2 regions of the Amycolatopsis halotolerans genome follow, and region 2 is predicted to be linked to the other one. Evidence: riboswitches for the same ligand, from Rfam matches in the RefSeq annotation. Region 2 holds a riboswitch; the other holds the start of a gene.

Region 1 (4,825 bases), on a different contig from region 2:
TCCCGTACCGTGAGCGCCATCAGAACTCCCCGACCGTGCTGCGGCCGCGGACCGAACCGAACCGGTCGATCAGCGCCACCGCCGCCACAGTCACCACCATGAGCAGGGCGCACGCGGCGTACGCCATTTGGTTGTTCAGCTCCCCCGGCCTGCTGATCAGCGTCGCGACGGCGACCGGGAGCGTCGGCGCGTCCGGCCGCGCGAGGAAACTGGTCGCGCCGAACTCTCCGAGCGCGACGACGTACCCGAAGCCCGCCGCGGCCACCACCGACCGCGCGACCAGCGGAAAGTCGATCTCCCGCCACACCCGCGCCGGGCTCGCGCCGAGCGTCGCGGCGGCCTGGCGCAGCCGGACATCCACAGCGCGCAGCACCGGCAGGATCATCCGCACCACCAGCGGCATGATCACCAGCGCTTGAGCGAACGGCACGAGCAGCGGCGACGTGCGGAGGTCGCCGGGCAACGCATCGAGCGTCACGAGATAGCCGAAGCCGACGGTCACCGCTGAGACGCCCAGCGGCAGCATCAACGCGACGTCCATGGTTTCGCCCATCCCGCGCGCGAGCCCTCCCGGCGAACGGCGGAGCGCCACCAGCACCACACTCGCGACCAGACCGACAGCCATCGCCAGCAGCGTCGCATCAGTGGCCGCGGCGAGCGAGTTCTGCGCCGCGATCCAGCCGGAGACCTGCAGCGCGTCGTTCTGCCCCACCGTGTTCAGTGCCCGATATCCGGCGAGGCTCCATCCGTCCGAAGTGGACACCGACTCCAGGAGCAGCGAGACGATCGGCGTCAGCAACAGGCCGAGCACCACGACCGCGGCGCTGACCGTCCACCACTCTGCTCCGCGCGGCCGACGCGCGGTGACCTGCGCGGACCGCAGCTTCACCGCGTTCTCTCGCTTCCGACGCGCCATCGCCCCCAGCACCAGCGCAGCGACCACGGCCGCGAACTGGATCAACGACAACGCAGCCGCACCGGAGAGGTCGAGCAGGTCGACTGTCCGGAGATAAATCTCGGTCTCGAGCGTCCGGTAGCTACCGCCGCCGAGAATCAGCACCACGCCGAAACTGGTAGCGCAGAACAGAAACACCACCGCGGCGGCGGACGCGACCGCCGGGCCGAGCGCAGGCAAAGTCACCGACCGGAACGCCCGCCACGGCGACGCACCGAGCGCCCGCGCCGCCTCGGTCGCTCGCGGATCGAGATGCGCCCACAGCCCGGCGACCGTGCGCGCGACGACGGCGACGTTGAAGAACGCGTTGGCCAGCACGAGCGGAAGCACGCCACCGTCCGGCCAGATCGCCCGGAAAGCCAGACCGACGACAACCGTCGGCAGCACGAACGGAACCAGCACGATCGTCCGCGCCAATCCGACGCCCGGCAGCCGGACCCTCGCCAGCAGGTACGCCACCGGCAGCCCGGCGAGCACCGCGACCACCGTCGACGCGGCCGCGCTGGCCAACGTGAACCCGGCGAGCCGCCACGTCTGCGGGTCGCCGAGCACGGTGTCGACGCCGCCCGCGGAGAACCCCCGGCCGACGATCGCGACGACCGGCCAGGCGAAGAACACCACCAGGAACGCGACCGGCAGCAAGCCGAGCAGCGTGAGCCCGATGGTGCGCGCGGGGATCACGCGCCCATGAGCGAGCGCCATTCCCCGATCCACTTCTCCCGGCCAGCCTGCACCTTGTCCGCGGGCATGGTGGCCGGCGTCTGCGGCTGTGGCGCCGCGGTGGCCCAGCCCGCGGGCAGTTCGACGCCCTGGCGCGCCGGGTAGACGTACATGTTGGCCGCGACCGTCGTCTGGAACTGCTGCGACAGCAGGAAGTCGACGACCTTCTGGGCCTGCGGGACCTGCTTGCCGTTGGTGAGCACGCCCGCGTACTCGACCTGGCGGAAGCAGGTGTCGAGCAGGGCCTTGGTGCGCGGCTTGCCGTCCTCGCCGACCTCGGCGGCCGGCGACGAGGCGTAGGACACGACGATCGGCCGCGGGCCCTTGCCCGAGGAGCCGGAGAAGTCCTTGGTGTAGGCCTCCTCCCAGCCGCTGACGGTCTTGAGGCCGTTGTCCTTCAGCTTCTGCCAGTAGCCCTGCCAGCCGTTCTCGCCGTACTTCGCGACCGTGCCGAGCAGGAAAGCCAGCCCCGGCGACGCGGTAGCCGGGCTTTCCGCGACGGTCAGGTCCTTGTACTTGGGGTCGGCGAGGTCGTCGTAGGTCTTCGGCTCCGGGAGGCCCTTGCTCGCGAAGTAGGCCGGGTCGATGTTGACGCAGACGTCGCCGAGGTCGACCGCCGCCAGCCGGTGCTGCGGGTCGACGGAGTAGCGCTGCGGGCCGCGGTCGGCCTCCGGGCTGGTGTAGGGCTGGAAGACGCCCTCGCTGAGCGCGCGCGAGGCGAAGGTGTTGTCGACGCCGTACGCGACGTCGCCGATCGGGCTGCCCTTGGTGAGCACGAGCTTGTTCGTGAGCGCGCCGGCGTCGCCGGACTTGAGGATCTTGAGCTTGATCCCGGACTGGCGCTGGAAGGCGTCGAGCACGTCCTGCGGGGCGGCGAACGAATCGTGCGTGACCAGCGTGACGGTCGGAGTCTGCTGGTCAGAGCTCGCGGACGACCCGCCGGAGTCGCCGCTGGAGAGCGAGCAGGCGCTGGCGAGCACCGAGACCCCTGCGAGACAGGCCACCGTGCGGACGGTCCGCGACATCATTCTTCCCCTCCTGCACTGCGCCGGATGAGGGAGAGCGATACGGCCTCCCTACGCCGGCATGATCCGGATCCAGGTGCGAACGGTCGCGGGTGCGAGGCCCGCCTCTCAGCCCGGCGTACCGGACTCCCGTGGCAATGCCGCAGCGTAGCCGACACCATGGAGTGATGACTCAGCTATTGAACGACTCGGCGGTGGACCAGGCCCTCGGCACCGTTCCGGAGTGGCGGCGCGAGGACGACACCATCGTGCGGACAGTCGAACTTTCGTCCTTCCCGGCGGCGATCGAGGTGGTGGACCGGGTGGCCGTGCTCGCCGAGGAGGCCGACCACCATCCCGACATCGACATCCGCTGGCGCACGCTGACCTTCCGCCTCAGCACCCACTATCTAGGCGGCCTGACCGAACGCGATTTCGCACTCGCCAGGCGGATCGACGAGGTGCTGGCAGCCCGCTGACCAGGTGTGACGTCCGCAACCCTGGCATAACGACCGGCCCCCTCGCGCGTCTCCCGGACAGACGCGACGGAAGGAGCCGGGATGGTCCAGGCACTCGTGGTAGGGATGGGTTCGTTCGGCCTGATGGTGGCCGCCGCGGGCGGGGTGCTGTGGCACACCGCGCGCAACCGGCGTGACCTTGATCACAAGCGGTAACAGTGAGCTAGATCAAGGCGCTATCCCAGCGGAATCATCGGCACTCGCCCCGCTAGGACTCGCCATGAACAGCACATCCGCCCAGCTCACCGCCGCACAGCGCACGTGGGTCGCGGTGTTTTCGACCGCTGTCGTCCTGTTGTCGATGATTGTGCTCGGCCTGCTCGGCTGAGCGTCAGCCGGTTTTCTCGGCGAGTATCCAGACCTGCTTGAGCGGCAGGTCCAGGCGAATGCTCTCCGGCAGCCGCTCGTAGCAGGCGAACAGCTTGTCGAGAAGGACCTCCGCGTTCCGGAGCCGGATGGTGGACCGCTGGGCCGATAGGTATCCGGCACCCGCGACGGTGTCGGTCCCTTACTCGCCGCCCTCGGGCGCGTCAGTACTCGAACCTTCGGCACCGGATTAACGACATCCCCGTCATCGACGGTTCTTGGGCGGCTCCTTCGCCCCGACGATGACATCTTGACCGAGGTATTCCTTGATCAGGTGCTTCAGCTCTGGGCCTTCGATCAGCCGAAGGCGTTCGTTCCGTTGCGCGAAATCATGACCCGCCTTGCCGTAGTACGAGGTGGTGACCATGATGCCCGTCCCCGCCTTCTTGTCCTCCATCGTGCCCCAGAGAGCCCTCACGGCCTCGACAGGAACGCTCTTGACATAGCGTTTGGCCTGGATGACCGCCAGACCACCCATGACCGGGTCTGGATTCACCGCGATGGCGTCGAGGCCGTCATCGCGCGATGCTTGGGTCACCCAGGACTTCATGCCCATCGCTTCGAACAGTTCACGGACGAGGTGCTCGAACTCGTTCGGCGTCTGCTCAACCAGAACTGTGCGGGAATCCAAGCCCGCCGCTACGGAGTGGGCGTCGACGAGGCGAAACCGCGTCAAGTCGGGATCGAAAATCGGCTTCACAGGTTCGACGTCATACGGGTGAGGTGACATCAGAGCATTCAGGTGACGGAGGCACTGCCGCGGCTCCAGCTTGTCGAGCACCAACTCGTCGAACTTCTCCCTGGACGCCGACACAGTGAGCAGACATGGCCGGATCGCCTGACCGGTCGCCCGGTCCGTAGTTGAAAGGTGGCAGTTCACTGTTACCTCGCTGACGAGTCCAGTCGGCGCCGCAGCGAACGTATCTCGCAGCACGAGCAACGCAAGTTGAGCAATGAGGTCGGCATACCTCTGCCGCACGTCGGCAGGTTTTCTCGGCGTCGACTCGATCGTGTCGCGCGCTTTGACATAACGGAACACCGTTTCGGTCGGGATCACCTCCGTGTCCGGCAGCTCGCGAACGACCAGGACCTGACCGCTGTCCGGCCGGTACCCGACCTCTGCCTCCTGAGGAACACCGTCTGGGACTGGCGACGCTTCCAACGCCAGCCGGAGACAACGTTCAACAGCCGCCTGGTCACCGCGGCGGAATGCTTTCAGGAGCGCATCGACCTGTTCGTTGTGCTGATCGACATGCCGCCTT
Region 2 (4,825 bases):
CCATCGGCGTGATGTCGTCGGGCCAGGGCAGCGTCGCCGACAACACCAAGGGCGGCTTCGAGGTCTACCGGGCGAGCAAGTCCGCGCTCAACCAGCTCATGCGCAGCTTCGCCGCCCGGCACGCCGACGACCCGCGCACCCTGCTGCTCATGGCGCCCGGCTGGGTGAAGACGGACCTGGGCGGGCCGGGTGCCCGGCTGACTATCGACGAGAGCATCCCCGGCGTCGCCGACACGATCGAGGCTTGGGCAGGCAAGGGCGGGCTGCACTATCTGGACCGCCAAGGCCAGACCGTCAACTGGTGACCGCAGCGGTCCCGTTAAGCGCCCCAATGTGGCGTTGGGTGCGTGGGACGCACCGAACGCCACATTGGGTGCGTCAGACGCACCCAATGTGGCGTTGGGGCGCTCGGGCCTAGGCGAGCAGTTCGGCCAGCATCGCCGGATCGATGTTCCCGCCGGAGACGATCGCGACTGTGCGACCGCCGGGCAGTTCGTCCGCGTGGTGCAGGTAAGCGGCCGGGGCAGTGGCCCCGCTGGGCTCCGTCACTAGACGGCCCTGCTGGGCCAGCGCACGGACGGTGTCGCGGATTTCGTCCTCGGTCACGGTGATCACGCCGTCCAGGACGTGCCGCAGATGCGCGAACGTGAGCTCGGACGGTTGCGCCCGCAGACCGTCCGCGATGGTGCGGGCGCGTTCGGCGATGGGCCAGTCCACGATCTCGCCCGCGGCGAGGCTGGCCGCGGTGTCGGCGGCCAGTTCCGGTTCGACGCCGTAGACCTTCGCGTTCGGGCACTTCGCCTTGATGGCGGTGCCGACGCCGGAAGCGAAGCCGCCGCCGCTGACCGGGACCAGCACGGTCTCGACGTCCGGCAGGTCCTCGGCGATTTCCAGGCCGACCGTGCCCTGCCCGGCGATGATGTCCGGGTGGTCGAACGGCGGGATCAGCGTGAGACCGCGTTCCTCCGCGAGCGCGAGCGCCGCCGATTCCCGTTCCGCGATCGGCACTTCGCGGACTTCCGCACCCCAGCGGAGGGTGGCTTCGACCTTCAGCCGCGGAGTGACGTCCGGCACCACGATCACCGCGGGAATCCCGAATTCGCGCGCGGCGTAGGCGACCGCTTGCGCATGGTTGCCGCTTGAATACGCGACCACGCCGCGTTTCCGTTCGGCGTCGGTGAGTGCGGCGATCGCGTTGTACGCGCCGCGGATCTTGAACGCGCCGATCGGTTGCAGGCTCTCGGGTTTCACCCAGAACTCGCCGGGAACCCAGAGCTGGCGCAGCAGCGGAGTGTGCACCGCGGTGCCCTTCACCCGCTCGGCCGCGGTTTCGATGTCGGAGATCGTCACGAGGTGCATGCGGCGAGTATGTCAGGAAAGTGTGAGCTTTAGTCTATCCATTTTGGACAGTCAACGTGGCGTCCCTCACGCCTGGGCAACGAAGGGAGCGTCTCAAGCGACTTAACCGTTGAAGAAACAGGACACGGCCGGGAACGATCAGATCGGAATCATGAGCGAGGAGCAGAAGGAAACCGCGGAGGACAAGAAGAAACTCCGGACGACCTCGGTGCTCGCCGCGGCGCTGGCGGCGGTCACCGCCGCGTTGCTGGGTTCGACGCTGGGGGTCGCGGGAACAGTCATCGGCGCCGGGGTGGCCAGCGTGGTCAGCACGGTCGGCGGCGAGTTGTATCTGCGTTCCCTGCAGCGAACTCGTGATGCCGCGCGGAAGGCGATGGAGACGGCCGCACGACGCAGCCGGGCCGGGCTCGCTCCGGTGCGGGTGCCGGTTGAGGACGTCGCGTCGGCTGGCCCTGGCGATGCGCCAACGGTGTATCTCCCGGCCGATTTAGCGAACATGCCTACAGTTCGGTTGTCCGAACTGAAGCCGACTGAACCGGAGAAGTCCGACAGCCTGGGCGAGAAGCTGCGGAAGATGCGGTGGCCGTTGATCATCGCGTCGAGCGTCGCTGCGTTCGTTGTCGCGTTGATTGTTCTGGTCGGTCTGGACTTGACTACCAAGGGCAACGTGTCGACCGGGTTGATTCCTCGGCAGCCGGATACCAGCCAGCAGCGGGATGATCACCCGGACAACACGCCGAGTACCGCACCGCAGACGCCCCCGCCCGGCGAGTCGAAGCAGAACAATCCGACGTCCACTCCGACCACGACGCCGAGTGCTCCGCCGTCCTCGCAGCAGCCGACGCAGCAGACGCGCCCGCCGTCCACCTCCTCGAACCCGAGCACGAGTTCGCAGGCCCCCGCCACCAGCCAGACGCCGACCGCCCCCGCAGTCCCGTCAAACGGGGGCGAGTAGCTCCCCGCGGCGATCCGTGAGGGGAACCTTCACGGACTCTGAGTCCCTCAGGGTTCCCCTCACGGCCCTCTACGAAAGCCGCGCCTTCAGCCCTTCCGCGGCCGCCTTCGGATCCTCCGCCTCGGTAATCGCCCGAACGACCACCACCCGAGAAGCCCCGGCCTCCAGCACCTCCGGCAACCGAGCCTCGTCGATCCCGCCGATCGCGAACCAGGGCCGCTCCGTCCCGAGAGCCGAGGTGGATCGGACCAAGCCCAGCCCCGGCGCGAACCGGCCGGGTTTCGTCGGGGTGGGCCAGCACGGGCCGGTGCAGAAGTAGTCCACGCCGGTCTCCGCGGCGGCCGCGGCGGCCTGCTGCTCCGAATGGGTGGAACGGCCGATCACCACGTCGTCGCCAAGGACGCGGCGCGCCAGCGAGACCGGGATGTCGTCCTGTCCCAAGTGCAAGACGTCCGCGCCCACGGCCAGCGCCACGTCCGCCCGGTCATTCACCGACAGCAACGCCCCGTGCCGCGCACAAGCCTCCGCCAGCACCTCCAGCGCCGCGATCTCCTGCTTGGCCTCCAGCGGCGCACCGCCGGTCTTGTCCCGCAGCTGCACGATGTCAACGCCCCCGGCCAACGCAGCGTCAGCGAACTCCGCGAGGTCTCCACGAGAAGCGCGCGCGTCGGTGCACAAGTACAGCCGGGCGTCGGCGAGACGGGTGCGAATTTGGTCTCCGGTCAAGGCAGGCATGGCGGTGACGTTACCCGCGCGCTACGGTGTGGGAGTCCGCACGGGAGCCCGAGGCACGGGCTGAGAGGGAGCTGCCGCTCCGACCGTGGAACCTGATCCGGGTCATGCCGGCGCAGGGAGCGTGATTCCACTGTGAACACCAGCACCACAACCGTCACTGTCGTCGGCGGCGGCGTCATCGGGCTGTCCGCGGCCTGGCGCGCGGCCGCCCGTGGATGGCGCGTCACGGTCGTCGACCCGGATCCCGTGCACGGCGGCGCGTCCTGGCTGGCCGGCGGGATGCTCGCCCCGGTCACTGAGGCGTGGCCGGGCGAGGAAGCCGTGCTCAGCCTGGGGGAAGCGTCGCTGCGGCGCTGGCCCAGCTTCGCGCGGGAGCTCGCCGCCGAAGGGACCGATCCAGGGCTGGCCGAGCACGGCACGATCGTCGTCGGGTTCGACAGCGCCGACGCCGGGCACCTCGACATCCTCGCCGGGTACCTGCGTTCGCTCGGCCGCGACGTCGAGACGCTCACCGGGCGCGAGGCGAAGCGGCTCGCGCCGGGCCTCGGCGCGGTTCGCAGCGGCCTGCATGTGCCGGGCGATTTAGCCGTGGACAACCGGAAACTGCTTACAGCGCTGAGCGAAGCGGCTACGAAGCGTGGGGTCGAGTTCCGTCGTGAGCGGCTCGAGAGCCTCTCCGAAGTGTCCGGCCCGGTGATCCTTGCCGCCGGTGCTTGGACCGGGCAGGTGCATCCGTTGCTGGAGCACGCCGTACGCCCGCTGAAGGGCGAGATTCTGCGACTGCGTCCACGTCGGGGCTGTCTGCCGCCTCCGCCGTACACAGTGCGCGCGATGGTCGAGGGACGGCCGATCTATCTGGTACCGCGAGAAGACGGCGAACTGGTCCTTGGCGCGACGCAGTACGAAGCGGGTTTCGACCAAGCTGTCACCGCGCGCGGCGTACGCGAGCTGCTGGAGAACGCGGAGCGGATTCTGCCCGGCATCACGGAGTACGAGCTGGTGGAAGTCGCAGCCGGACTGCGTGCCGCGAGCCGCGACGCTTTGCCGTACATCGGCGAAGTGAGCGAAGGCGTGTACGCGGCGACAGGGCATCACCGCAACGGTTTGCTGATGGCACCCGCGACGGCGGACGCCGTGGTCGCGTGGCTTGCTGGCGAAGCCCCGTCGCCGGAGGTCGCCGCGGCGACGCCCGCCCGGCTGGTCGAGAAGGAGCGAGTCTGATGGAGATCAAGGTCAACGGCGAATGGCGGGAATTCCCCGACGACAGCACCGTTTCCGCGGTCCTCGACGCGCTGGGAGCGGAACGCCGGGGCGTGGCCGTCGCGGTCAACGGCGAGGTCGTGCGGCGTGGCGAATGGGAAGAAGCGGTCGTGCCGAAGGGCGCGCAGCTCGAAGTGCTGACCGCGGTTCAAGGAGGTTGAGCATGGACGACCTGATCATCGGCGAACACAAGCTGTCGTCGCGATTGATCATCGGCACCGGTGGCGCGGCGAATCTCGAGGTGCTGGAACGAGCGCTGGTCGCGTCGGGCACCCAGCTCACCACGGTGGCGATGCGCCGCGCCGACGCCGAGGGCGGCTCCGGCGTACTGGAGTTGCTGCGGCGCTTGGACATCGAGCTGCTGCCCAACACCGCGGGCTGCCGGACGGCGGCCGAAGCCGTGCTCACCGCCCAGCTGGCCCGCGAGGCGCTGGAAACGAACCTGATCAAACTCGAGGTGCACGCCGACGACCGGACGCTGCTGCCCGATCCACTGGAAACCCTCGAAGCCGCCGA

What was found. A riboswitch is a leader RNA that binds a small molecule or an ion and turns the genes downstream of it on or off. The one in region 2 is predicted to bind thiamine pyrophosphate.
Region 1: another riboswitch for thiamine pyrophosphate. It lies ahead of ACFORO_RS37375 (thiamine ABC transporter substrate-binding protein); the one in region 2 lies ahead of thiO (glycine oxidase ThiO).

Annotation. Positions count from the first base shown of each region.
Region 1 covers NZ_JBHRWI010000056.1:72,630-77,454, forward strand. Annotated here, with positions in the region: gene ACFORO_RS37365 (ABC transporter ATP-binding protein) at 1-20, opposite strand, end outside; gene ACFORO_RS37370 (ABC transporter permease) at 20-1,657, opposite strand; gene ACFORO_RS37375 (thiamine ABC transporter substrate-binding protein) at 1,633-2,700, opposite strand; TPP riboswitch at 2,732-2,843, opposite strand; gene ACFORO_RS37380 (4a-hydroxytetrahydrobiopterin dehydratase) at 2,868-3,158, shown strand; gene ACFORO_RS37385 (restriction endonuclease) at 3,769-4,825, opposite strand, start outside.
Region 2 covers NZ_JBHRWI010000020.1:549,565-554,389, forward strand. Annotated here, with positions in the region: gene ACFORO_RS17685 (SDR family NAD(P)-dependent oxidoreductase) at 1-305, shown strand, start outside; gene ACFORO_RS17690 (threonine ammonia-lyase) at 415-1,359, opposite strand; gene ACFORO_RS17695 (hypothetical protein) at 1,511-2,314, shown strand; gene thiE (thiamine phosphate synthase) at 2,384-3,049, opposite strand; TPP riboswitch at 3,080-3,185, shown strand; gene thiO (glycine oxidase ThiO) at 3,182-4,270, shown strand; gene thiS (sulfur carrier protein ThiS) at 4,270-4,470, shown strand; gene thiG (thiazole synthase) at 4,473-4,825, shown strand, end outside.